Linked DNA regions of Candidatus Nitrosotalea okcheonensis. The protein of the gene in region 3 binds, or shares a complex with, the protein of the main gene of each other region. Links are inferred from orthologs where the notes say so. Each region holds a gene or a part of one and is shown on either strand. Other genes may lie near its edges. The genes, in order: rplJ, BQ3481_RS11030, BQ3481_RS07990, BQ3481_RS10750 and BQ3481_RS03205.

The links.
Region 1: BQ3481_RS07990 (region 3) and rplJ share a complex: the UniProt entries of both Methanocaldococcus jannaschii proteins name them as parts of the 50S ribosomal subunit. The link is inferred for Candidatus Nitrosotalea okcheonensis from one-to-one orthologs.
Region 2: BQ3481_RS07990 (region 3) and BQ3481_RS11030 share a complex: the UniProt entries of both Methanocaldococcus jannaschii proteins name them as parts of the 50S ribosomal subunit. The link is inferred for Candidatus Nitrosotalea okcheonensis from one-to-one orthologs.
Region 4: BQ3481_RS07990 (region 3) and BQ3481_RS10750 share a complex: the UniProt entries of both Methanocaldococcus jannaschii proteins name them as parts of the 50S ribosomal subunit. The link is inferred for Candidatus Nitrosotalea okcheonensis from one-to-one orthologs.
Region 5: BQ3481_RS07990 (region 3) and BQ3481_RS03205 share a complex: the UniProt entries of both Methanocaldococcus jannaschii proteins name them as parts of the 50S ribosomal subunit. The link is inferred for Candidatus Nitrosotalea okcheonensis from one-to-one orthologs.

Annotation. Positions count from the first base shown.
Region 1 is NZ_LT841358.1:1,818,693-1,823,284, forward strand. Bases 788-3,682 are described here. They hold rplJ (50S ribosomal protein L10), read right to left. Parts: upstream 2,721-3,682; coding sequence 1,854-2,720; downstream 788-1,853. Other genes in these bases: rpl12p (50S ribosomal protein P1), read left to right, coding at 837-1,136; BQ3481_RS10660 (trimeric intracellular cation channel family protein), read left to right, coding at 1,207-1,836; BQ3481_RS10670 (50S ribosomal protein L1), read right to left, coding at 2,722-3,378; BQ3481_RS10675 (Lrp/AsnC family transcriptional regulator), read left to right, coding at 3,567-3,682. Also shown: alaS (alanine--tRNA ligase), read right to left, coding at 1-179; BQ3481_RS10650 (hypothetical protein), read left to right, coding at 257-763; more of BQ3481_RS10675, read left to right, coding at 3,683-4,001; BQ3481_RS10680 (50S ribosomal protein L11), read right to left, coding at 4,002-4,484. UniProt on the Methanocaldococcus jannaschii protein: Forms part of the ribosomal stalk, playing a central role in the interaction of the ribosome with GTP-bound translation factors.
Region 2 is NZ_LT841358.1:1,881,366-1,886,047, forward strand. What follows is about bases 763-3,747. They hold BQ3481_RS11030 (50S ribosomal protein L13), read right to left. Parts: upstream 2,504-3,747; coding sequence 2,021-2,503; downstream 763-2,020. Other genes in these bases: leuD (3-isopropylmalate dehydratase small subunit), read left to right, coding at 763-847; BQ3481_RS11020 (nucleotidyltransferase family protein), read right to left, coding at 844-1,566; rpsI (30S ribosomal protein S9), read right to left, coding at 1,578-2,021; BQ3481_RS11035 (50S ribosomal protein L18e), read right to left, coding at 2,496-2,843; BQ3481_RS11040 (DNA-directed RNA polymerase subunit D), read right to left, coding at 2,884-3,519. In the rest of the region: leuC (3-isopropylmalate dehydratase large subunit), read left to right, coding at 1-276; more of leuD, read left to right, coding at 278-762; more of BQ3481_RS11045, read left to right, coding at 3,748-4,294; exosome complex RNA-binding protein Rrp4, read left to right, coding at 4,294-4,682. UniProt on the Methanocaldococcus jannaschii protein: This protein is one of the early assembly proteins of the 50S ribosomal subunit, although it is not seen to bind rRNA by itself. It is important during the early stages of 50S assembly.
Region 3 is NZ_LT841358.1:1,332,422-1,337,071, reverse strand. The notes cover bases 691-3,643. They hold BQ3481_RS07990 (50S ribosomal protein L44e), read right to left. Parts: upstream 2,330-3,643; coding sequence 2,051-2,329; downstream 691-2,050. Other genes in these bases: BQ3481_RS07985 (adenine deaminase), read left to right, coding at 2,447-3,643; BQ3481_RS07995 (30S ribosomal protein S27e), read right to left, coding at 1,854-2,051; BQ3481_RS08000 (NTP transferase domain-containing protein), read left to right, coding at 1,287-1,871; cobS (adenosylcobinamide-GDP ribazoletransferase), read left to right, coding at 691-1,290. Also shown: BQ3481_RS08010 (cobalamin biosynthesis protein), read left to right, coding at 1-565; more of cobS, read left to right, coding at 565-690; more of BQ3481_RS07985, read left to right, coding at 3,644-4,168; thsB (thermosome subunit beta), read left to right, coding at 4,213-4,650. UniProt on the Methanocaldococcus jannaschii protein: Binds to the 23S rRNA.
Region 4 is NZ_LT841358.1:1,831,905-1,836,462, forward strand. What follows is about bases 1,583-4,443. They hold BQ3481_RS10750 (50S ribosomal protein L18), read left to right. Parts: upstream 1,583-2,699; coding sequence 2,700-3,188; downstream 3,189-4,443. Other genes in these bases: ftsY (signal recognition particle-docking protein FtsY), read left to right, coding at 1,583-1,742; argF (ornithine carbamoyltransferase), read left to right, coding at 1,739-2,653; BQ3481_RS10755 (30S ribosomal protein S5), read left to right, coding at 3,185-3,820; BQ3481_RS10760 (50S ribosomal protein L30), read left to right, coding at 3,829-4,296; BQ3481_RS10765 (uL15 family ribosomal protein), read left to right, coding at 4,298-4,443. Also shown: pfdA (prefoldin subunit alpha), read left to right, coding at 7-429; more of ftsY, read left to right, coding at 441-1,582; more of BQ3481_RS10765, read left to right, coding at 4,444-4,558. UniProt on the Methanocaldococcus jannaschii protein: This is one of the proteins that bind and probably mediate the attachment of the 5S RNA into the large ribosomal subunit, where it forms part of the central protuberance.
Region 5 is NZ_LT841358.1:526,237-530,755, forward strand. The notes cover bases 701-3,522. They hold BQ3481_RS03205 (50S ribosomal protein L22), read right to left. Parts: upstream 2,429-3,522; coding sequence 1,973-2,428; downstream 701-1,972. Other genes in these bases: BQ3481_RS03185 (30S ribosomal protein S17), read right to left, coding at 701-746; BQ3481_RS03190 (ribonuclease P protein component 1), read right to left, coding at 743-1,009; rpmC (50S ribosomal protein L29), read right to left, coding at 1,006-1,209; BQ3481_RS03200 (30S ribosomal protein S3), read right to left, coding at 1,209-1,970; BQ3481_RS03210 (30S ribosomal protein S19), read right to left, coding at 2,434-2,829. In the rest of the region: BQ3481_RS03180 (uL14 family ribosomal protein), read right to left, coding at 1-423; more of BQ3481_RS03185, read right to left, coding at 423-700; more of rplD, read right to left, coding at 3,523-3,949; BQ3481_RS03225 (50S ribosomal protein L3), read right to left, coding at 3,946-4,519. UniProt on the Methanocaldococcus jannaschii protein: This protein binds specifically to 23S rRNA. It makes multiple contacts with different domains of the 23S rRNA in the assembled 50S subunit and ribosome.

The DNA.
Region 1 (4,592 bases), 490 kb from region 3 along the record:
AACGAATAACTGTTTTCTATATGATCAGGACACATGCTAATATTGTCATCCAAAGTCCAGAAAAACCTGCGACACTTGATACATGATTTCCTCCTAAATCCTTCATTTTCAAATAATGCGACCTTGTAGTATCTGTCTGGATCAGTAGAAAACTTTGAAAGGATCTGGTCCTTGTCCATTTCACAATTTTTCCTTCTGACTGATATTAAGCATTCTGAAGCAACACATTAAATATGATTTACTAGGAAAGTTTCTCATGTTTACAAAAAAAGGTTGGAAGGAAGGAGACCATGTATTTGCATCACAGCCAAATGGCGAACATAGGGATATTGTTATAGGAATTGTAACTGGAGTAGAGAATTCCAACATTGGAGTTAATGGTATGATAATAAATCCTGTAGGGCTGAAGAATAAAGTATCTCAAGGAAAAGCTGGACCTCAATCGTTAGAACTTTTGAAGAATCCCGATCCAAAAGAATGCATATTTGCTTTGATCTACAGGGTAGAACACAATAATTTTACTGGAGTTTTTGATATCACCACTGATCATGTTGAAAAAATACACAAAAACATTCACAATATTATTTCTGGCTGGGTTAGAGAATCTATACCTGAATTGATTAACAACGTACTCTCTCTGCCAGATGGTGTAGAAAAGGAGCAAGCAAAGCGAATCTTAAAACAAAGAATGGATACACTTTATGACAAGGACTTGAAGAAATACATGTATTCTATTTGTCGAGGTCTTAAAATCTTAAACTAGAGAAATCATTTTAGATTTATTTTTTACATGCCTCCATAGTTTTATATTATGCCTCTTGCAAAATTTGTTTACAATGGAATACGTATACGCTGCGTTGCTTTTGCACAAACAAAAGAAGGAAATCAACGAAGCAAATATTGCTAATGTTGTCAAGGCTTCAGGTGCTGAAGTTAATGAGGCACAAGTAAAGGCACTTGTTGCTGCACTCGCAGATGTAAACATTGAGGAAGCAATAAAGGCTGCCCCAGTAGCAGTTGCTGCACCTGCAGCACCATCAGGTGGAGGCGCATCGGAAGCAAAGAAAGAGGCTGATCTGCCATCTGCAAAGACAGAAGAACAGGCAATGGAAGGTCTTTCTGCACTATTTGGTTAAAACTGTAAATCTATTCCCTTTTTTGTAATCTCTTAAACGTTATTTACTATAGTTCTGGTTACTTTGTTATTTGACTGAACTATCATCTCCAATTCAAACTATTGTGTTGATATTGGATTTGTTTGGAACGATGGCTTTTGCAGTTACTGGGGCATTCAAGGCAATTGAACACAAAGCAGACATTGTAGGAATTATAATTCTTGCAACTATCACTGGTGTAGCTGGAGGTACTATGAGGGACATAATACTTGGACATTTTCCACCCCATTCTATATCTGATCCAAATTATGTGATAATTACTACTGTTACTGGCATTGTCATATTCTTTCTTTATCCTAGAATGCAAAAACACTGGAATTTGTTTTTAAAATTCGATGCTCTCGGATTGGGTGTCTTTACTGCCATCGGGGCAACTCTGGCATATCAATTGTTTGGGATGAATTTTCTAGCGATGGCCATGGCTGGAATGATAACTGCAGTAGGTGGGGGAATCTTGAGGGATATGTTTGTAAATGAAGTACCTATGGTTTTTGTCAAAGAACTGTATGCATCAGCAAGTTTTCTAGGCGTTGTTGTTTTTTACATTCTTCTAATAGTCCAACTTCAAATAGAAGTGGCAACAGTCGGCTCAATACTAGTTACAACAATACTGCGATTGGTTGCCATGAAATACAACTGGAATCTGCCCAAAGTACGCTAAAATATTATCTTGCTAATTTATTGAGGACTGTAACCCTTTAGTTTGCCTGATAATGATTTTGCCTGTCCATGTGCTCTTTGTATTGTTGCATCCTTGGTATCATCAGTAAGGAAGCCTGCTTCTATCGCAAGTGATCTTGCCTGTTGAGCAGCCTTTGCAAGTATCATGTTGACGTTTTCTTTAGTTACGTATCCTATCGCTATGGATAGTGATAATGCTTCTTGGTGTGCCTTGGCAAATGCAGCCCTGTATTGTTCTACATCTACTGTCAATTCTTCTTGATTGTAAATTACCTTGTCTTCCAAAGCCGAGTTTAGTACTATGCCTGCCTCTACCGCCTTGACATCTAGTTTGCTCAGCAGGGTAGCTAATTTTCCGGATATGGTATCGCCTTTCTTTGCTGCTATAGAGTCTTTTGTTATCCAAACAGTTCCTTGATCAATCTTGGTTGATACTCCCGCTTCTTTAAAATCAGTAAGAATTGGTCCTGGGGTAATTCCAGTGTTGCCAGCTTTGATGACTACATCTATGCTTGCCTTGTCTCCTCCTCTTGCTGCCATCATTATTTTATTTTTACCAAGTAAAATGTTCAGTTTGATTGGGCTCATGTTTGTAAACATCAATACACATTGTCCCACTAGATTTGCCGCAAGTTTTTCAATTCCAGGAATCTTTAGTGTAGAAAGTGATTTCTGTGCAACCTTGTCTTTGATACTTACAATTTCTACTTCACCTTTGAATTTTTTTCTTAACGGCAATAATTGCGAAGATCTTACCTTTTCCATCCTTACAAGTGCTATGACTTTGTACTTGCTTGGTAGTTCTTGTAACTGTTGATACATCTGAGCTTTCTTTTGAGGATATTTTGTTCTATTCTGGTGCATGTTACTTCGTTCCTGGTTGGATTGGTTTGATGATCTTTCCCATGCTGGTCTTGATCATTATTTTCTTGATGTTCTTATCACCACTAGGTAATTTCTTTTCGATTGTACCAATTACTGCGTTAGCATTTGCAACTAGATCTTCATCAGACATTGTCTCATCGCCTATCTTGCATGCCAAAGAAAGAGAATTTTTCAGTCTAACTCTTATTGAAGATCTAAATCTTTCCAATATCGACTCTATTGGAGCATTGAACGGAAGTGGTGTTGGCATCTTTCCTCTAGGACCCATGAATTGACCCAGAGTCTTACCAACGTTTGCCATTACTGAAGTGTCTGCAAGGAAAAAGTCATAACCATTGATTAGTTTACGAGACTCTCTTTTGTTTGATCCCATCTGTGATACTTGTGTACTGTCTACTACCAAGTCTGCATTGGCACTCTTTGCTTTTACACCAAGATCTCCTGACGCAATAACGCATATTGAAGATGACTGGTTCATTTTTTTTGGTAACTGAACTGTCTCATTTATCGCAAATCCTTTCTTTACATCAATATCTCTGAAAACCATGATTAGCTCTACTGCCTGCTTGAATTTTCTCTCCTTTGTGCTCTTTTTGGCATCGGTTATCATTTGAGCTATCTGGGACTCGGTAATCATTACGAAAGCATTCTGATTTGCCTATTTAAAATCCTTTAGCGACAAAATCCCTCGAGAATTACACGACTAGGAAAATTTCTTATGGTGATGCTAGCCTTGAAATAAGAATACTTTTGGAAAAGTAACTTACATTTATTAAATAGTAATAAAAACAAGTCGCAAAGTTGCACAAATTCGATGAATTAGATATGAAAATAATTACCGAGCTTAGCAGAGATGGTAACACGTCAGTTCCAAATCTTTCAAAAAAACTCGGTGTCAACACGTCAGTTCTCTATAGCAGAGTAAAACGACTTGTCAAGAAAAAACTAATCAAGAAATTCACAATTGTAGTTGACGAGTCTCTGATAGGCATTGGAGTGAGGGCAACTATGGGTATTAACCGGGATCCAAAGTTGAAAGATCAGATTCACAAGGCATTGTTGAAAACTCCTGAAATAGTTGTAATATCTGAAGTAACTGGAAGATTTGATATATTGTTGACTCTGAGAGCGCGGAACCTTGAGGAATTACATACTGTGGCTATAGAAAAGATAGGAAAAATTGACGGAATACAAAATACGGAAACTTTTGTTGAGTTACAGAAGACCGATAAAGATCCAATCTATTCCATGACTGGATAATTACTTGAATTTGTCGTCCCATTTGCCCGATTCTAGATCGGCTGTTGCTTCTTTTGGATTCTTGCCGCTTATCTTGATTCCTAGTGCAAGACATGTTCCGATTATTTCTTTTGATGCTGATTTTATATTAAGTGCATATGACGAATCTATTTTCAATTTGGCAACCTTGACAACTGCATCTGGTGAAATATCTCCTACCCATGTAGCACCAGAAGTTCCTGATCCTTTCTGAATACCAGCTTCTTTTAAAATTAGGGCTGCTGCCGATGGAATTCCAACCTCTACAGTCCATTTCTTTGTTCCTTTGTCGACATTAACTGTGACAGGTACCTTCATTCCTTCAAAATCTTTAGTCTTCTCATTTATGGCAGTGACTATTTGTAAAATGTTTACACCAAGAGGTCCCAATGTTGGACCCAAAGGAGGACCTGCACTGGCCTGGCCTCCTGTTACTAGTGCAGAAACGGTTTGTATGTCTGCCATATTTTTTCTTCCCTCTTAAATGTAAATTTAATCCTTGCTAATAAGGACACCAAGTTATCATGGCATGTCATAATTGTCACGAATTTCTTAAGAAATTATCTTTTTGGT
Region 2 (4,682 bases), 550 kb from region 3 along the record:
GGGTCTCAACTTGTAAAGAAAAATGCAGAAGAGATTGGCCTTGATAAAATATTCAAAGATGCTGGATTTGAATGGCGAGAATCTGGCTGCAGCATGTGTCTTGGCATGAATCCTGACATTCTGGCATCAGGAGAAAGATGTGCAAGTACCTCCAATAGAAACTTTGAGGGACGACAAGGTACTGGGGGAAGGACACATCTTGTCAGTCCAGTGATGGCAGCAGCAGCTGCAATACATGGACATTTTGTAGATGTAAGGGAATTGGATTTGAATTAGAATGCAACCATTTCAAAAAATAAAAAGCATTGCTACACCACTTGATAAGGTAAATGTTGACACTGATCAGATAGTGCCAAAACAATTTCTAAAACTAATTCAAAGAACTGGATTTGGTCAATACTTGTTTTACGACTGGAGGTTTGAAAAGGGCACCCCGAGAAAAGATTTTGTCTTAAATGATCCTGCATACAAAAACTCCAAGATCCTGCTTGCAAGAGATAACTTTGGTTGTGGTTCTAGCCGAGAGCACGCAGTATGGGCCCTTGATGACTATGGTTTTAAGGTGATAATCTCTACATCGTTTGCTGATATTTTTTACAATAACTGTTTCAAAAATGGGATTCTCCCAATACGGGTCTCTGATGAGACACTACAAAAATTATTCTCTACAAAATCTGAAATTGAAGTAGATTTGGAGGGCCAATCCATATTGGTAAACAATGTGCCAATCTTGTTTCACATAGAACCATACCGAAAAAAAATCCTACTTGAGGGCTTGGATGATATTGCAATGACATTGCTACATGAAGATAAGATTATGATCTATGAAAGATCTCACAAAATCTAGCCGAGTTTCTTTATTATTGAATTAACCAATTCTTTGTTTCTTTCAACACGTGTAGGTGAATCAATGTCTAACCACTGAATTTTTCCTATGTCATACGCCGCAATTTTTCCTCTCTTGGATAATGGTTGTAAAATATCATAAGAAAGATTCAGATCTTTTTTTTGTTGGCTTTTGGTCTTTATTGTGTTAATTATTCTGGAATTTATTATGTATATTCCGAGACACTCTGCCATCTGTAATTCAATTATAGGTTTTTCCTTGAATTCATGAATTATCCCGTTCTTGACTATTGCGAATCCTGTCTCTTCCTTTCTATATCTTCTCACAGCTATTGTAGCATGTGTCTTGGAATCCTTGTGAAATTGATACATCTTGCTTATGTCGACTGGGCACAAGTTATCAACAAACCATAAGAGAAATTCTTTGCTTTCACCAAGGGCCGATCTCAAGTGAACAAGATCTCCTCCTGTTCCACTCTGTGAATCTTGTATGAATTTTATAGTTTTTTTAAACGAGATGTGATTTTCAAAGTATTTCTCTATCTGTTTTCCAATACCTGTAAAATTACCTAGTATGATTATCTCATCAATTATGTCAAACTTGGAAAGGTACTTGGCAATGTGATAGACCAGTGGCCTTCCATTGACTGGAATCATTGCTTTTGGAATATAATCTGTGAATGGCCGTCCGCGTGTTCCGCGGCCTCCTGCCAAAATCACAGCTTTCAAATCTATCTATATGATTTCTGTTTTCTTCTTCGTGCACCAGGACCTCCAAATTTCTTTGGTTCCTTTCTTCTGTCATCTCCGCTTAACAGGTGCTTGTCAAATTCACTCAATCGTTTTCTAAGGTCTTCTCTTACTGTTCTTGTGAGTGGATGATCTTTTGGTTCCTTTCTGGATTTTGTCCAGCCTGTCATTGCTCTTGAAATTGCAATTGCACTAGCGTAAGATTGTCCTACAAAACCTCCACCTTTGACCTTTACCGAAAGATCAATCTTGTTTCTGAGATCTCCTGCAACCTCCAAGGGGCCTAGCATGATTTCTCGTGCTACTTCTTGTTGAACCATTTCTACTGGAATGTTGTTAATTCTCACACGACCTACACCCTTTGTGATATATGCATGTGCACGTGCGGTCTTTCTAGATGCATAATAGCTTTCTAATTTTACCATTATTCGTGCCACCCGACCATTTTTCCTAGTTCTCCCAGAGTTGTATAATATGGAGAAGGCCTTCTAATTTTAGCGTCATCAAACTGCGTTGTTTTCTTTGATCTTAATTCATTTGGTACGCCAAGATAAGCTCTTAATCTTTTCAAAGCTGTTTTACCAGACGGCTTGTTCTTTGGTAGCATTCCTCGTACCATTCTACTTATCATGGTATCCGGTCTTCTGGGGTGAAATGGACCAAATTTAGGATTATTGATACTTGCAATTTCCAAAAATTTTCTATATTCCTCGATAATTGTTTTTCTGTCTCCTGAAATCATGATGTTTTCGGAATTGACAATTGATACTCTGTTTCCTTTTATGAGTAGTTTTGCAACATGGGAACAAAGTCTGCCTGCAATCATGTTTGTTCCATCAACTATGATTGTCTGTGATACTGCTGTATTCTTTTCTGATGATTTTACTTCAGTAACTTGTTTAGCCAATTATTTTTACTCCTTTTCCAGTTGGGTGATCCTTGATAATCTGAGATATATCTGATATTTTTCCGCCTGATTGGGTTATTTTTTTTGCACCGCTAGTTGATATTGAAAATGAGCATAATGTTATTTTGTGTGAGAGGTTGCCAGTTCCTAGTATCTTGCCTGGTACTATGACAACATCATTGTCTGATACAAATTTGTCCAGTTGGCCTAAATTCATTGTTCTTTTTGCTCTGGTTGGTTTTAACGCCAGATCTGCTAACCTTTCCCATATGGGTGCATTGTTCTTCTTTGAAGCTACACGCAAGGTCTTCACCATTTGAATAACAATCTGGTTAGTCATGTGTAATAATGCCCACTTTTACCCAAATATAATATATGCTTCAATCAAGTGTGGCTACATTCTTTTGGAATTCGCCTAGTCTTTTTTCAAGTTCTTCAATGGATGCACGTAGGACTTCTTTTGGAGTCAAACTACCTGTAGTTTCTATGGTCAAAATATGTTCGTCGGGATTATTTGTAGATGTAAGGGCTGAAACTGTAGCGGAATTCCACTTGGCATGATCGCTACCTCTGCCTAACCTTGCATATGCTTCCACTTTTAATTTCTGACTTGGAGCTAGTGCAACAATTGGAATGTTCGGGCTGACTGGCTTGACAACTTCGTCTTCTGAACTAATCTCTGCTGAGGTAATAGTACGGGTTGTATCTGAATTACCAGAATCTAGCATGAGCAATACTCTGCATCGACTACAGCCAAGTTCACTGTGGCAATCACATGCTGCTGGTTCCACAAATCTTTCAAGATCTGTTCTAAGCGGCATCATTGCAAGCCTGTGGGCTACTCCCTCATCTGGCAGGACTGATGAATTCTCGATAATTATGACATCGTCAACAGAGAATGTGGGAATCCCTGCAAGGCAAATTCGTCTAAGCGCATTAGCATATTGAACAGGTATGCCCTTTAGCTTAACAACCATATTGTTACCACTTTCCTGTACAATCTCTAAAGAAGTCAAATCTTACGAAAAAGGACTGAAATTCCAAATAAAAATCTAGCGAGTTTTTCTTTATAGATAAATACCAAGCATGATTACCTCAATTGTGGATACTAAAGTAACAATTGTCAGATTTTCAGTAGAGGGCGAAAAATTTGAGATATTGGTAAAACCAGATCCTGCCTTGGAGTTCAAGCTAGGCAAGAGAAAGGATATTTCAGGTATCATGATTTCCGATGAGATTTACTCTGATTCTAATAAAGGCACTAGAGCATCTACCGAGAAATTAATGAAGGCATTCAAAACTACTGATGCAACTGTGGTTGCAACCATAATGCTTCAGAAAGGGGATCTGAATCTTACTACGGATCAGCGAAGAAAAATGGTCTCTGAAAAACGTAAACAGATAGTGGATTTTATCTCTAAAACATATGTAGATCCAAGATCACATCTGCCACATCCGCCCCTTAGAATAGAACAATCTATGGATGATGCAAGGGTATCAATTGATCCCTTCAAAAATACCGATGAGCAGATCAAAGAAATAATTGAACAGATTCGTTCTATAATTCCATTAAAATCTGAAAACATGCTCCTTGAAATTTTGGTGCCAGCACAATTTGCTGCTCAATCTTATTCTGTCTTAAAGTCATTTGGAACTTTAAAAAAAGAAGAATGGCAAGCAAACGGTTCACTTAAAGTAATACTAGATATACCGGCGGCGGCAAGGGCAAATGTAATGGATAGGTTAGGTTCTGTAACGAAAGGTACTGCTTCTATTGAGGTTGCAAAATGATGGATGTAAAAAGAAGATACGTTATTCCAGGTGATGTGATAGCAACTGGGCCTTTACGACCTGAACAAAACGTGTATCAAGATGGCGATAGAATGATTTCAACGTGCATTGGGATATCTGAAATTTTTGAAAATTCTGTTAAAGTGATTCCTCTCACTGGAGGATATATGCCAAAAACAAATGACTTGGTCATTGGCAAAGTAATTGGAACCTCGCCCCTCTCTTGGGAATTTGACATAAACTCGTGTTTTGTTGGATTTTTACCTGCCCAAGATGTTTTTGGTCGAGACTATTCTCCTACTAAGGATGAGCTAAAACAAAGACTCGATATTGGTGATTTGGTTGCAACCAGAATTGCTAATTTTGATAGATCGAGAGATCCTCTTCT
Region 3 (4,650 bases):
AAAGCGTGATACCAAGAATTTGGATAAACAGCATGTAATTTCTGCAACACTAGAAAGCATTAGCGAAAACATCGTTGACGGAATAACTGGTCCGCTCTTCTATTTTTCAATTTTTGGTTTGATTGGTGCGTTTGTCTATAGAACTGTAAACACTGCAGACTCTATGATAGGATACAAAACGGAAATATTTAGAAACATAGGTTGGTTTACTGCGAACTGTGATAAAATACTTAATTTTCTTCCCTCGAGACTCACAAGTCTTGTAATGGTATTTTCCTGTATTGTACTAAAGGAAGATTGGAAACACTCTATTCATATTATGAAAAGAGATGGTCCAAAGACTGAAAGTCCAAACGCTGGTTATCCAATGGCTACTCTGGCTGGTGCACTTGGAATAAAATTTGAAAAGATGGAACATTATGTACTAGGTGATGGTAATTCTGAGATAACTGAAAGACATTTTAGAGCTACGATTTCTATAATGAAGGTAACTACAATATTGTTCGTTTTATTTTTTACAGTTCCTGTGATTTTGCTTTTGTCATATCTTGGGTTGATGATTTAATGTTTAAGGGAATATCATCAGTAGTATCATTTCTAACCATTATCCCTTCTAAGAATAGCGAACTAGAAACTGTAGCGAAAAACATGTATCTTTTTCCAGTTGCGGGAGCTTTGATTGGCCTAATTATTGGTGCATCAGGTTATGGGTTATCGTTATTTCTACAACCATTGATTACTGGCTTGATCTTAACTGGAGCACTTGCTATAATCACCGGAATGCATCATACTGATGCACTCTGTGATTTTGCAGATGGAATTATGGCAAAGGGAACAAAAGAAAAAAAACTTCAAGCAATGAGAGACCCAGCAGTTGGCTCTGCAGGTGTAATGACAGTTGTTCTATATGCAGGAGGTATGATACTAGCTATCTCCATGATCAAGGGTTTTGCATTGTTTGAGGCAATACTGTTAAGTGAACTCATGGCTAAACTATCAATGGTAATACAGGCAAATCGTGGGCTTTCTGCTTGGCAAGGACTCAGTTCGCCATTTACCCAATATATGAAGGATCCGCGAAAACTTGTTGTAGCTGTACTATTGACAATAACACCGGCTGTAATTTTGGCAGGAGTTACAGGCGTATTTGTAGTAATATCCTGTGTAGGATTATCTTTTCTATTGCTTGTCATTGCAAACAGAAGCTTTGGAGGAATTTCAGGTGATGTGTTTGGTGCAAGCAATGAGTTAGTAAGATTGGCATCACTACTGATTTTTGCATCTGTATGATAGGACTAGTTATGTGTGGAGGTAAGGGTACCCGAATGAAATCCTCTAAGGAAAAATTACTTTTACTTTATAAAAAACCATTGATAGAACATGTTCTAAATGCTTTAGAAAATTCAGAAATATTCTCTAATATAGTATGTGCTACAAGTAATAATGCTCCAAGGACTCGTGAGTTTGTTTCTAGTTTGGGTTTTGATACATTAGAAACAAATGGAAATGGATATGTCACTGATCTAGGAGAATCTCTGTTAAAGTTCAATGAACCAATTTTTGTAACTTCTGGAGACATGCCTCTTTTAGATCCTGAGATAATTAAAAAAATTGTAAAACTAGTAAATGAAGAAAATGCGTGGACAAGCATATTGATACGAAAAAATTTTCTTCAATCTCTTGGATTGGAAGCAGAATTTTTTGTTAATTATGGTGGTGAAGAATATGTCTATACTGGAATTTCTATAGTAGATCCTAAACAGATAAACAACATACAAACTGTGAAGGAGTCTTACGTTATTCTTGATGATAAAAGAATAGCTACCAACCTGAATACAAAGAAAGATTATGACTTAATCTGTGCTACCTAAAACTTTTCCATTTACTTTTGCGATGGAGCCAGTTGGCTCTGCTAAAGTATTACCACATGCCTTGCACGTAACTACTGACGAAACATGCGAATAAACAACACTCTCTTCTCCACATTCTTTACACTGTACTCTCTGGAATTTACTTCCTGGTTTTGGTATCCAAATATGAGCTCTTTTCATTATGCAACTAACTCCAATTTTCTCAGTCTTATTCCAGATACATTCCACTTCTTCTTACATTCTGGACATGTCATGATAGGTGTAATCTTCTTAGTAGTCTTTGCTGGCTTTGCTAACTTTGGAAATTTCTGACCGCCATAACCTTTCTTGTCTTCGGCATGTCTTCTTTCACCGATAGCAGAACCTCTTCTCTTTCCCGCCTTGTATATGGAGACCTTGTGTAACGTATGTTTCTTACACTTGGGGCAATACCTATTGATCTCCTTCGGCATGTTCATAAAAAATGAGCTACGTTGACCGTAATTTAAACATCGCTTTAATAGATCATAGATTAAATCATCTCTATGAAGGCCAGCTCACTTGCCTCCATGATTTCATCGCTCAATTCGGTTGCAATGGGCAAAAGCAAGGCAGATGTTGTCTTAAAAAACTGTAGGCTGGTTAATGTATTCTCAAGGGAAATTATACCTCAAATTCATGTGGCAATCAAAAAAGATAGAATTGCATATGTAGGAAAAGATGCATCTCATACAGTTGGAGAAAAAACTGGTGTCATTGATCTACAGGATAGATACATCACACCAGGATTTGTAGATTCCCATGTACACATAGATCAATATGTTCTTCCATCAGAACTTGCAAAAAAATCACTTCTATCAGGTACTACTGCTTTGTTTGCAGATCCGATTGACATTGTAAGTGTCTGTGGTTACAGGGGATTCAAGGAATTTGTTAAAATGACACAGCGTCTTCCAATCCGGGTCTATCATGTAATTCCTGGAGGGCTGCCTGTTGATAGAAAATTCAGCCACGCAAGAACATTGACCAAAAAAGAAGAGCTCAAGGGATTGGATATTGAAAACGTGGTTGGATTGGGCGAGGTATTTTCTTGGACCAAAGTCACAACACGAGATCCTAATACTATGAAAAGTATATCCAATGTTTTAGAAACTAATGGCATCATAAATGGTCATACGGCTGGTGCGAGTGATAAAAAACTAAATGCGTACATCGCTTCTGGAATTTTCTCATGTCATGAACCAATTGATTATGATCAAGTCCTAGAACGACTCAGACTTGGAATGTGGGTCATGATGAGAGAAGGTTCTATCAGACGAGACCTAGATAAAATCCTGCCTAGTACATTGTCTCATAAAACGTATCTTGATAGACTTATGTTCTGTACCGACGGGGTTAACCCAAAAGATATTGTAGATTACGGAATGATTGATCATTGTATAAGAAAATCTATCTCTATTGGCATGGATCCAATAGATGCCATAACTATTGCATCAAGAAATTCCTTTGAGTATTACGGCATGAGCAAGGATCTTGGTGCAATAGCACCAGGCAAGTTAGCTGATATTCTAGTCTTTGACGATCTGGAAAAGATCAAACCAAACAAGGTCTTTGTAGGAGGAAAACTGATGGTAGATAACAACAGCCTTGTAGTAGACACACCTAGGACCATAATCCCCGACTGGATGAGAAAAACTGTGAAGACAGGAATAAAGTTTGGAGAAAAAGACTTTGTTATACCGTGCAAGGAGAACATAGCTCAAGCATTGATTATCAAGCTTGATACTGAAATAATAACAAAAATGGATCAGGAAGAGCTTCAGGTAATAGACGGTAATGTAGTGACATCATACGATAAAGATGTGTGGAAGGTAGCTGCCATTGATAGAACATATGGTACTGGAAAAAAATCTGTAGCATTTTTAAGAAATTTTGGTGCTGATGTAGGTGCATTTGGATGCACACAGAGCTTTCATGAAAATGATATGATAATTGTAGGCTCGAATGAAAAAGACATGGCCTTTGTTGCAAATACTCTGACTAAAATGCAAGGTGGTATGCTTGTCGCTAAAAATGGTAACATCTTAAGTAAATTCTCATTACCTCTTGCAGGCCTGATCTCCTCATTATCTTTTGAAAAAACATTAGATGAATACGCTAGTATAGATTCTAAACTAATCGAGACTGGGTGCAAATTTAAAAATCCTCATCTAATACCTCTTTTCTTACCGTTTCTTGCATTACCTGAGATCAGAATCTTATACACAGGTGTTGTAGACGTTAAAAATAGAAGATACTTGAAGATCTTGAATCGATAAGATATTAAAAGGGGCAATTAATTACATGAATTAAGGGCTTAATTTTGGCATCTATTCAACAAACACCACAAGGACCTGTGTTAGTACTAAAAGAAAGTGCATTACAACAAAAGGGAAGAGACGCACAAAAGAATAACATTGCTGCAGCAAAGCTAGTTGCAGAACTTGTAAGAACAAGTCTTGGTCCACGTGGAATGGACAAAATGCTTGTAGATTCTCTAGGTGATGTTACAATTACAAATGATGGTGCTACTATTCTAAAAGAAATCGATGTTCAACACCCAGCTGCAAAAATGATGGTTGAGATTTCAAAAACTGTTGATAATGAGGTAGGTGATGGTACCACATCTTCTGTAGTATTTGGTGGTGCTTTGTTAGCAAAAGCCGAAGAGCTTCTAGAAAAAGATGTTCATGCTACAGTGATTATTGAAGGATATCAAGCAGCTGCAGAAAAAGCACTTTCACTTCTCACCGAAATGGCA
Region 4 (4,558 bases), 500 kb from region 3 along the record:
TTGCAGATGAGTGAAGAACAGGCTCAGTCTTTGTTGCAACAGATGCAGGCTCTTGAATCATATCTGAATGATTTGGTACAACGTGAGGAAACAGTAATGAGACTTTTACAGGAGGCAACAAATGCGGTCGAATCAATGAAGGGGATGGTCGGTAATGTTGATTGTGAAACACTCGTACCAATTGGTTTGGGAGTTTATGTTAAAGCAAAAATAAATCCTGAACAAAAAATGATTGTAAATATAGGTGCTGGAGCTTCTGTGGAACAAGATAAAAATTTAGCAATAAACTATATGGAATCTAGAATTAAGGAACTAGAGATGGTGTTGCAACAATTAGCGTCACAGCGACATGAAGTCTCTATGAAGCTTGAACAGGGACAACATGAAATGAACAGACTTATACAATCTAATCATAGTTCAACGCAGTAAGGCAGTATAACATGTTTGAAAAATTAAGAAATGCATTTTCTATAGCCGCAAAAAGTTTTGGAGAAAAAGAGCTAAAGGAAAAAGACATTGACGAAGTTTTATTTGAACTTGAAATTGCGCTTTTAGAATCTGATGTTGCAACAGAAGTTATTGACGCACTAAAAGGTGATTTGAAAAAACAACTGATTGGTTCTACAGTTAGCAAGGACACAGTAGATGAAGTTGTAAAACAGGAATTAAGAAAAAGTATATCAAATATGTTTGATAACGCCGGCAAGGTAGATATTCTCTCTAATATTCAAACAAAGAAGGAAAAAGGCGAATCTTACATCATATCATTTATGGGAATAAATGGTACGGGAAAAACTACAACAATAGCAAAAATTGCAAATTTTCTACGTGAAAACAAATATTCGGTTGTAATTGCAGCAGCTGATACCTATAGAGCAGGTGCAATAGAACAAATAAGTGAACATGGGAAACGGCTCAACATCAAAGTTATTGCTCAAAACTATGGCTCTGATCCAGCTGCAGTTGCACGAGATGCAGTTCTTTATGCTAAATCGCACAAAATAGACTGTATACTTATTGATACAGCTGGTAGAATGCAAACTAGCAAAAATTTAATGGATCAAATATCTAAAATTAACAAGGTAGTAAATCCTGATCTTAAACTATTTGTTGGAGATGCATTAGCTGGAAATGATACTGTGAGCCAAGCAAGAGAGTTTTATAATTATACTACATTTGATGGGGCAATACTTACAAAAAGTGATGCAGATGCACGTGGTGGGGCTGCAATATCAATAGTAAAAGTAACATCTAGTCCAATTCTTTACTTAGGTGTTGGACAAGAATACAAGGATCTGAAACCTTTTGATAAAGATGTGTTTTTAGAAACACTCTTTGGTCCAGAGGAGGTTGTTGAGGGTGTTAAGAAAAAAGTACCAGAACCTAAGGTTGAACTAAAACCAGAACCTAAGGTTGAACTAAAACCAGAACCTAAGGTTGAACTAAAACCATTTTCTGAACAAGAAATGTCAGAAGATCCGTTTACTGGAATATCCACAAATGATATAGAAACATATTCTGCTCTATTTGATGTACCGCCTCCAGAAAATGATAACCAGGCAAGAAAACTTGCATCTGATATTCAAAAATGGATTTCTACAGGACGACCAAAAACTAAACAGACAGATGAACCAAAATCAGAACCTGAATCTGAATTAGAAACTGAAAAAGAAACAATTGAAGAGTCAAAAGATGAGAAGCCTATAAAGAAACGTTCGTTGTTTGGATGGATGAAGAAATGAAAGTAAAAACAAAAGATCTACTCACATTAAACGAGTTGAATAAAAATGAATTACTTGGAATAATAAATGATGCCATAAAACTAAAACAAGATCTAAAAAAGGGAATTTCTAAACCGCTTCTAAAAAATAAAACACTTGCCATGATTTTTCAAAAGCCTTCAACTCGTACACGAGTAAGCTTTGAAACTGGAATGTTTCAATTGGGCGGACATGCTCTCAGTTTGTCTGCTGATGATTTACAGCTAAAAAGAGGTGAAACAATAGAAGATACGGCCAAGACTCTATCAAGATATGTTGATGTAATTATGGCTAGGGTGTATTCTCATGATGAATTAGAAATGTTGGCAAAAAACTCAACCATTCCTGTAATAAATGGGCTCTCAGATTCTTTTCATCCCTGTCAAATATTGGCAGATCTTATGACGATCAAAGAGAAAAAGAAAAAGCTTGATGGATTAAAAATTGCATGGATAGGAGATGGAAATAATGTGTGCAATTCTATGATTTATGGGTGCGCAAAAGCATCAGTAGACATTAACATTGCAACTCCTAAAGGATACGAGCCAAATCGCGAGGTAATAAAAGAATCAAAAAAATTCATCAATATTCAATTACTTAGCGATCCAGTATTGGCAGTAAAAAATGCCGATGTTGTGGTAACTGACACATTTGTTTCAATTCATCACCAGGCAACGGATAGGACAAAGGATTTTCTACCTCGTTTTCAAGTAAACTCTAATTTGATGAAAAAAGCAAATCATGATGCAATTTTCTTGCATTGTCTTCCTGCAAAACGAGGTCAAGAGGTTACAGGTGAAGTAATAGATGGCACACAATCTGTAGTATGGGATGAAGCAGAAAATAGACTTCATGCGCAAAAGGCATTGATGGCTTCTTTGCTCAGAGTCTAACGTTTATAAGAGCTTCACCAAAATTTTTTGTAAATAGGTTTAGCAGATGGCATATTCACAAATATTACGTAGATCTCGGGACGAGAAGACCAACTATAAGAAAAGAAGGCATCTTCTTATGGGTAGACGAGACTTTATCACAGTTCAGATATCTAACGAAAATACACTTGTACAAATTCATAAACCTGAAATGGCAGGTGATAAGGTTCTTTCATCAGCTCATTCCAGATCGCTTCTAAATAAAGGTTGGAAGGGATCTAGAAAGAGTATACCTGCAGCATATCTGACTGGTTACTTGGCAGGTAAGAAAGCACTTGCGAGCGGAACCAAGAACGCTGTACTTTATACTGGTACTAGAAAATATACTCAAAGAATTGCGGCAGCATTGAAAGGAATAATAGATGCAGGTCTAGAAGTACCGGCAGACGCAGAAACTTTTCCATCTGATGAAAGGATTAGTGGTAAGCATCTTAAAGTTGCAAATGAAATCGATAAAGTAAAATCTGCAATAGATAGTGAGGTTAAATCCAAATGAGTAGAACAGAACAGAGAACAAGACCGCCAAGAAGAGAGCCAGAACAAGTGTGGACTCCAAGAACAAAATTGGGAACACTAGTGGCAACTGAGAAAATTACATCCATGAAAGAAATTTATGAAAATGGTTATAGAATTCAAGAGGCTGGAATTATTAAAAAATTATTGCCGGGAATTAAAACTGAAGTAATAGATGTTGGAATTGTTCAAAAACAAACAACCAATGGTGAGTATACTAGATTCAAGGCACTTGTTGCAGCAGGCGATGAAAATGGCTGGTTAGGAATAGGACAAGGAAAATCAAAGCAAATGAGAATCGCAATTGAAAAAGCAACAAATCAAGCTTATCTTAATGTAAGTCCAGTAAAACTTGGTTGTGGAAGTTGGGAATGCAGATGTGAACAACCTCATTCAGTTCCATTTAAAATTAGAGGAAGGGGTGGAAGTGTGACAGTGGAAGTTATACCAGGTCCAAGAGGCCTTGGTCTTGTAGCAGGTGGAAATATTAGAAATCTTCTAAAATTAGCCGGTTTAAAGGACGCATGGACAAAAAGTACGGGGTCAACAAACACCATGACCTCTACATCACGAGCTGTTTTGGATTGTTTGAGACAAACATTTAGTCAGGGTTGAATGAAGATATGGGTAAAGCTTTCTTAATAGTTAGAATGAAGGGAACCGTAAATGTTCCTTATTGGGCTACTACAACAATGGATCTCCTAAACTTGGACAAAAGATTCAGAGCTACAATAATTCCCGAGAAAGATAATACAAAAGGAATGCTTGACAAGATTAAACATTATGTATCGTGGCAGGAAATTGATGTGTCCACCACAAAAGAATTGTTGGAGAAGAAGGCACGCAAAGGTGGATATCAAAAAATTACCGAGGCAGATATGGCTCAATTAGGATTCAAAAATACCGACGAACTTGCAAAATCACTTGCTGAAGGTTCTGTTACATTATCTAAACTAAAGCCACTCAAGCCATGGTTTGCTTTATCGCCTCCCAAACATGGTTTCAAACGAAACACCAAGAAGATGTATGGAGAGGGAGGAATTCTTGGTAGTCATAAAGAACTCTTAGCACAAGTGAGGTTAATGATGTAAAATGCCAACAAGAACTAGAAAAACAAGAAAATATAGAGGAAGTAGACACTGTGGCTGGGGACAAATAGGTCAACACAGAGCAAGTGGCCATAAGGGTGGACTTGGTCAATCTGGTTTACACAAACATCATTTCATAAGAATGCTAATGACTGATCCCAAACATTTCGGTCATGATTCTACTCACCCACCACATCCAAATCTTGTCCGTAAATGGGTCAGCGTAAGAGATTTGGATGATATCTTCGCAAAATCTGGAAAACAG
Region 5 (4,519 bases), 810 kb from region 3 along the record:
TGCCAGGTTTGCTATTCTGGGATATTTTTCAGCTGCTTCTACTGCTACTGGTCCCTTGATTTCGGTGCCTTTTATTTCACCTTCAGGCGTTACAAGTACTGCTGCATTGTCTTCAAATGTTACTCGCACCCCGCTTAATCTCCGTACAGCATATTTTTGTCTAACAATAACAGCACCAAATATTTGTCCCCTTAGTTCACCAGGACCTTTCTTTACTACAACATTACAAAAGTCTCCAACAGCCGCCGATGGATAACGAGCAACTCTAGTCTTTGTTTTTTGAACCATTACAATTTCTAAGATCTTTGCACCAGTGTTATCAGCACATACCACTTGCGCTCCAAGTGGAAGAGCTCTTGTAACATATGGTCGGAATTCTTGAACGCCTTTTGCTGAAACTGCACGACTCTTTGTTGCTGCCATTATGATACTACCTCAACTACAACAAAAGAAACACTCTTTGAAAGTGGTCTGCATTCAGCAGTAAGAACAACATCTCCTTCTTTTACATCCATACATTGTGGTCTGTGTGCATGCAATTTGCTTTGACTACGTGCATATCTCTTGTATTTAATATCAAGTCTTGGAAACTCTTGCTGTACAACAATTGTTTTTGGTGCTCGAGCACTTACCACTTTGCCTTGAACTAGCTTACCTCTAATACTCAAAGTTCCGTGGAAAGGGCAAAGATCATCATGACATTCTGATTTTGGTGCTTTGACTTGAAGTCCTATGTTTCTAGTCATGCCTTTACTCCCATCCTTTCAAAAGATCTTTTTGCAATTGTGTTCCCATCTACAAAAGTAGACATTTCATCAAGGTTGAATTGCCAGATCGAATTTTGCTTAGGTATTGTCTTTACCCCTGTTGCAGTTTCAATTGCAAACATGGATTTTGTTTCGTCAATTATCTTTCCGTGTAACCCCACTATTTGGGAATTGTTAGATTTTACAATAGAAGTTTCAAGTCCGATTAATTCATGACGTGTGATATTCTCTGCCGTAATCATTTAGATTTCATCTCATTTAGTCTAGTTAATACTCTTGCGATGTCTCTTCGAAGAGGTTTTACCTTTCCGCTATCTTTTCTCAATGTTCCTTTAGATGCTTCAATCTTTAGTTTGGTTAATTCTAAACGCAATTGTTCCAATCTATCTTTAAGATCAGTCTCGTTGAACTCTCGAACTGTTTTCATCTTTATTCGGGCCATTACTTGAGTTCCTCCTCTACTTCTTCAAATGTTTCCACTTTTTCTATCAATTTCTCTTCAAGTTCAATTACTTCACTTTCAGTACGTGGTTTGGTTGGATCAATTTGTGTCTCTTCAACAATTTCAATTTCCTGTGGAAGTTCCTCAACTTTTTGTTTTGTATCTTTCTGGATTGCCTTTAGTTCAAATTCTGGTATGAATCTCTCTTTTCTTGCAATGCGTATTCTAACTCCAATAAGACCCATTTTTGTTGGTACATGAACTATATCTTCTGAAACTATGACTGTTGCTTGGTGTCCGGCTCGTGGAAGCACACCCTTACTGTGTTTTTCAAAACTAGAACGATCGCCCCTTAGTTTACCAGAAGTTGTTATTTGTACACCCATCGCTCCTGCTTCCATTATTGTTTGCATTGTCCACATGACTGCACGTCTAAATGCAGTTCCTCTTGCAAGGTGTTGAGACATTCTGTTGCACATCACACTAGGTTCAAGCTCTGGTTTTGTTATTTCGATGACAGATATCTGCGGGTTTTTGAGGCCAAAGTCTGTTTCTAAAACTTTTGTGAGATCTCGTATCCCACTTCCTTTTCTTCCTATTACTATACCAGGCCTTGTTACATGCAATCCAACTCTAGTTCCTGTTGGAGTTTTTTGAATATCAACTCCTGAAAAACCAGCTTCTTTGATTGCCTCTCTTAGATAATCTTTCAAGAGCATCAGTTTGTAACTATCATTGATTACATTTTTCACTGAAGACATGTTTATAGTTCCTGAGCTACCAGCTCAACATGAGTAAGAATATCCACTTTTGGTGATGCACGTCCCATTGCACGAGGAGTGAATCGTTCAAGTTTTCTCCCCTTGTGCACTGTAGCATTAATTATTTTTAACCTGTCAAGATCCATTCCACGATATTCTGCATTTGATTCCAAGTTATCAAGCAGTCTGATGAATTCTCCTGCTGCTTTTTCAGGATATCTCCCAGACATGACGCCAGTATCTGACTTGTGACCTATTTCATTATGATATCTCTTAAATGGCACAGCGCGTTCCAAATTGGTAACAGATTGTAAGTAACTTCGTGCAGATTCAATCGACATCCCCTTTATCTTGTGTGCAATTTCTCTTGCATGTTTGTGTGAGATTGTTTTTTCTCGCAATGCGGCACGAACGTGTCTTGTTTTATCATAATTTTGGAAAGCGTAGCTAAAATGCATATGTATCACTTCAATGGTACGTACAAGCTTGACCTGGATGCCCCTACACCAGGTGCACCATGTATGACTCGTTTATTGGTTCGTACAAATTCTCCAAGGTAGTGTCCTACCATTTCTTGTCTAATTGTGACTGGCAAGAACTCCTTTCCTGAATAAACATGAATTGTAAGACCGACAAAATATGGTAGAATGATTACATCTCTTAGATGTGTCTTGATTTGTGTGTTAGATTTACCTGCTTTGACAGACTTTACCTCTTCCAGGAGTTTTCGTTTGCCATCTGTAATACCCCTTGTAAGTGATCGTCGTGCTCTAGATGGTAAAAGCTCAAAGAGTTTTTCTAATGAAAGACCTTGAATCTCTTCAAGTGCAAGACCTCTATACTTGTATTCTTTAACCATTTATTTTCACCATCACTTTAGTTGATTCACGATTGACCATATTATAGCATTCCTATCTTTGTAGCCAAGTCTCTTGCTTTTTCAATCGTCTGGAATTTTACAAAAGCTTTCTTACCATATACTGTTCTGCACACGTTCAACCCGATTGGATCTTCTTTGTATAGAAGTTTAATCGCTTCAATTATTTTTGGTTTGGTTGCCTCTTCTCTTACCAAGAAACAGATTCTGCTTTCATTTTCAACTAGTGCGAATGTCTTTTCAGTAATATACGGTTTGAGTATTATGTGATTTGCTTCTTCAACGTTCATTTGTTGATCACCATGATTTCAAGATGAGGAGACTTTATTTTAGAAATCTCATCAATTGCACCCTTTGAAAATACTGTCAATCGTATAGGTTGTGCACCAGGGGCCAAGTCAAGTACACTAAGATTCTTTACGTTTACTACATCTACTCCCAAAAGTGAGCTTGATGCCTTTGAAAGATTCTTGGAATCTTTTACTACAAGCAATACACTCTTGCCCACCTTGGTTTTCCTGCCTCTGAGCAGTGGTTTTCCGGAACGGCCCTTTAGTCTGCTTTTCAGCCTGTCCACATCTTGTGACAAATTTAGGGCATCTAAAACTTTGACTAGTTCTTTCGATTTTACTACTGATTCAATTTGATCAGATATGACTACTGGAAATGATTCAATCTTGTCTACTTTGTGGCCTCGAAGTTTTATCAATGCTGCAGATGCTGTTGCTGCCAATGCAGAACAAAGAGCAAGACGGTTTTCTTTCTTGTTTAGCATTTTATGTATAACTCGCTCAGATGTTGGCGGGTGTGCTTGCCTTCCTTTACGTGTCATTGCAACTCCACCAGCCTGACCTTGTCTTCCACCTCCACCGCCAGCCATTCTTGCAACTCTTGCTTGGTGATGACCTGTTGGAGGACTGTTAGATTCTGCAACTACATCCATACCAGCATTTGGATATCTGCCCTGTCTTTGAAAAGAGTGAGATTCCAAGTGGACATATGCTTTGTGAATTAGCTCATTTCTAACCGGAGTTGAAAATACATGTGGCAATTCAACTTCGCCATCTTTTGAACCGGTTGTTGTAAAGACTGGAACTTTCATATCATAATCTCCAAGATCTTTGGTTGTGTGACCTTTGTCAATTTTGGTCTTACCGGCGCACGAAGTTTTACAAGTCTGCGATAAGTTCCCGGGATCGAACCGCGTATTACAACATAATCACCTTGCACCAAACCAAAATGTTTGTAACCACCAGGAGGATTGATTTTTAGTTCATCGTTTTGAGTATTGCTTACTATCATGATTCTACTATTGTACTGAGTTCTTTGATGAAATCCTCGTTGACCTGCTCTTGGAACAGAGTACATGATTGTGGCAGGACTGATTGGACCTAATGTACCAAGAGCTCTGACACTTTTTCTTGATTTGTGTTGTTTCTTTTTGACACCCCATCTTGCAATTGGACCTTCGATACCTTTTCCTTTTGTAATTGCTGCAATATCAACTTCAACCCCTTTTTGAAAAACTTGATCTACTTTGACTTCTTTTCCCATGAGATCTTTCAAGAATGCAAATTGTTTTACAATATCTCCGCCCTTTACTGCAACTTCAAAGACATAGGGTTTTTTTTGTTCAAGTCCTGCTTTTCTTGGAAGAATAGCTGCAATTGCA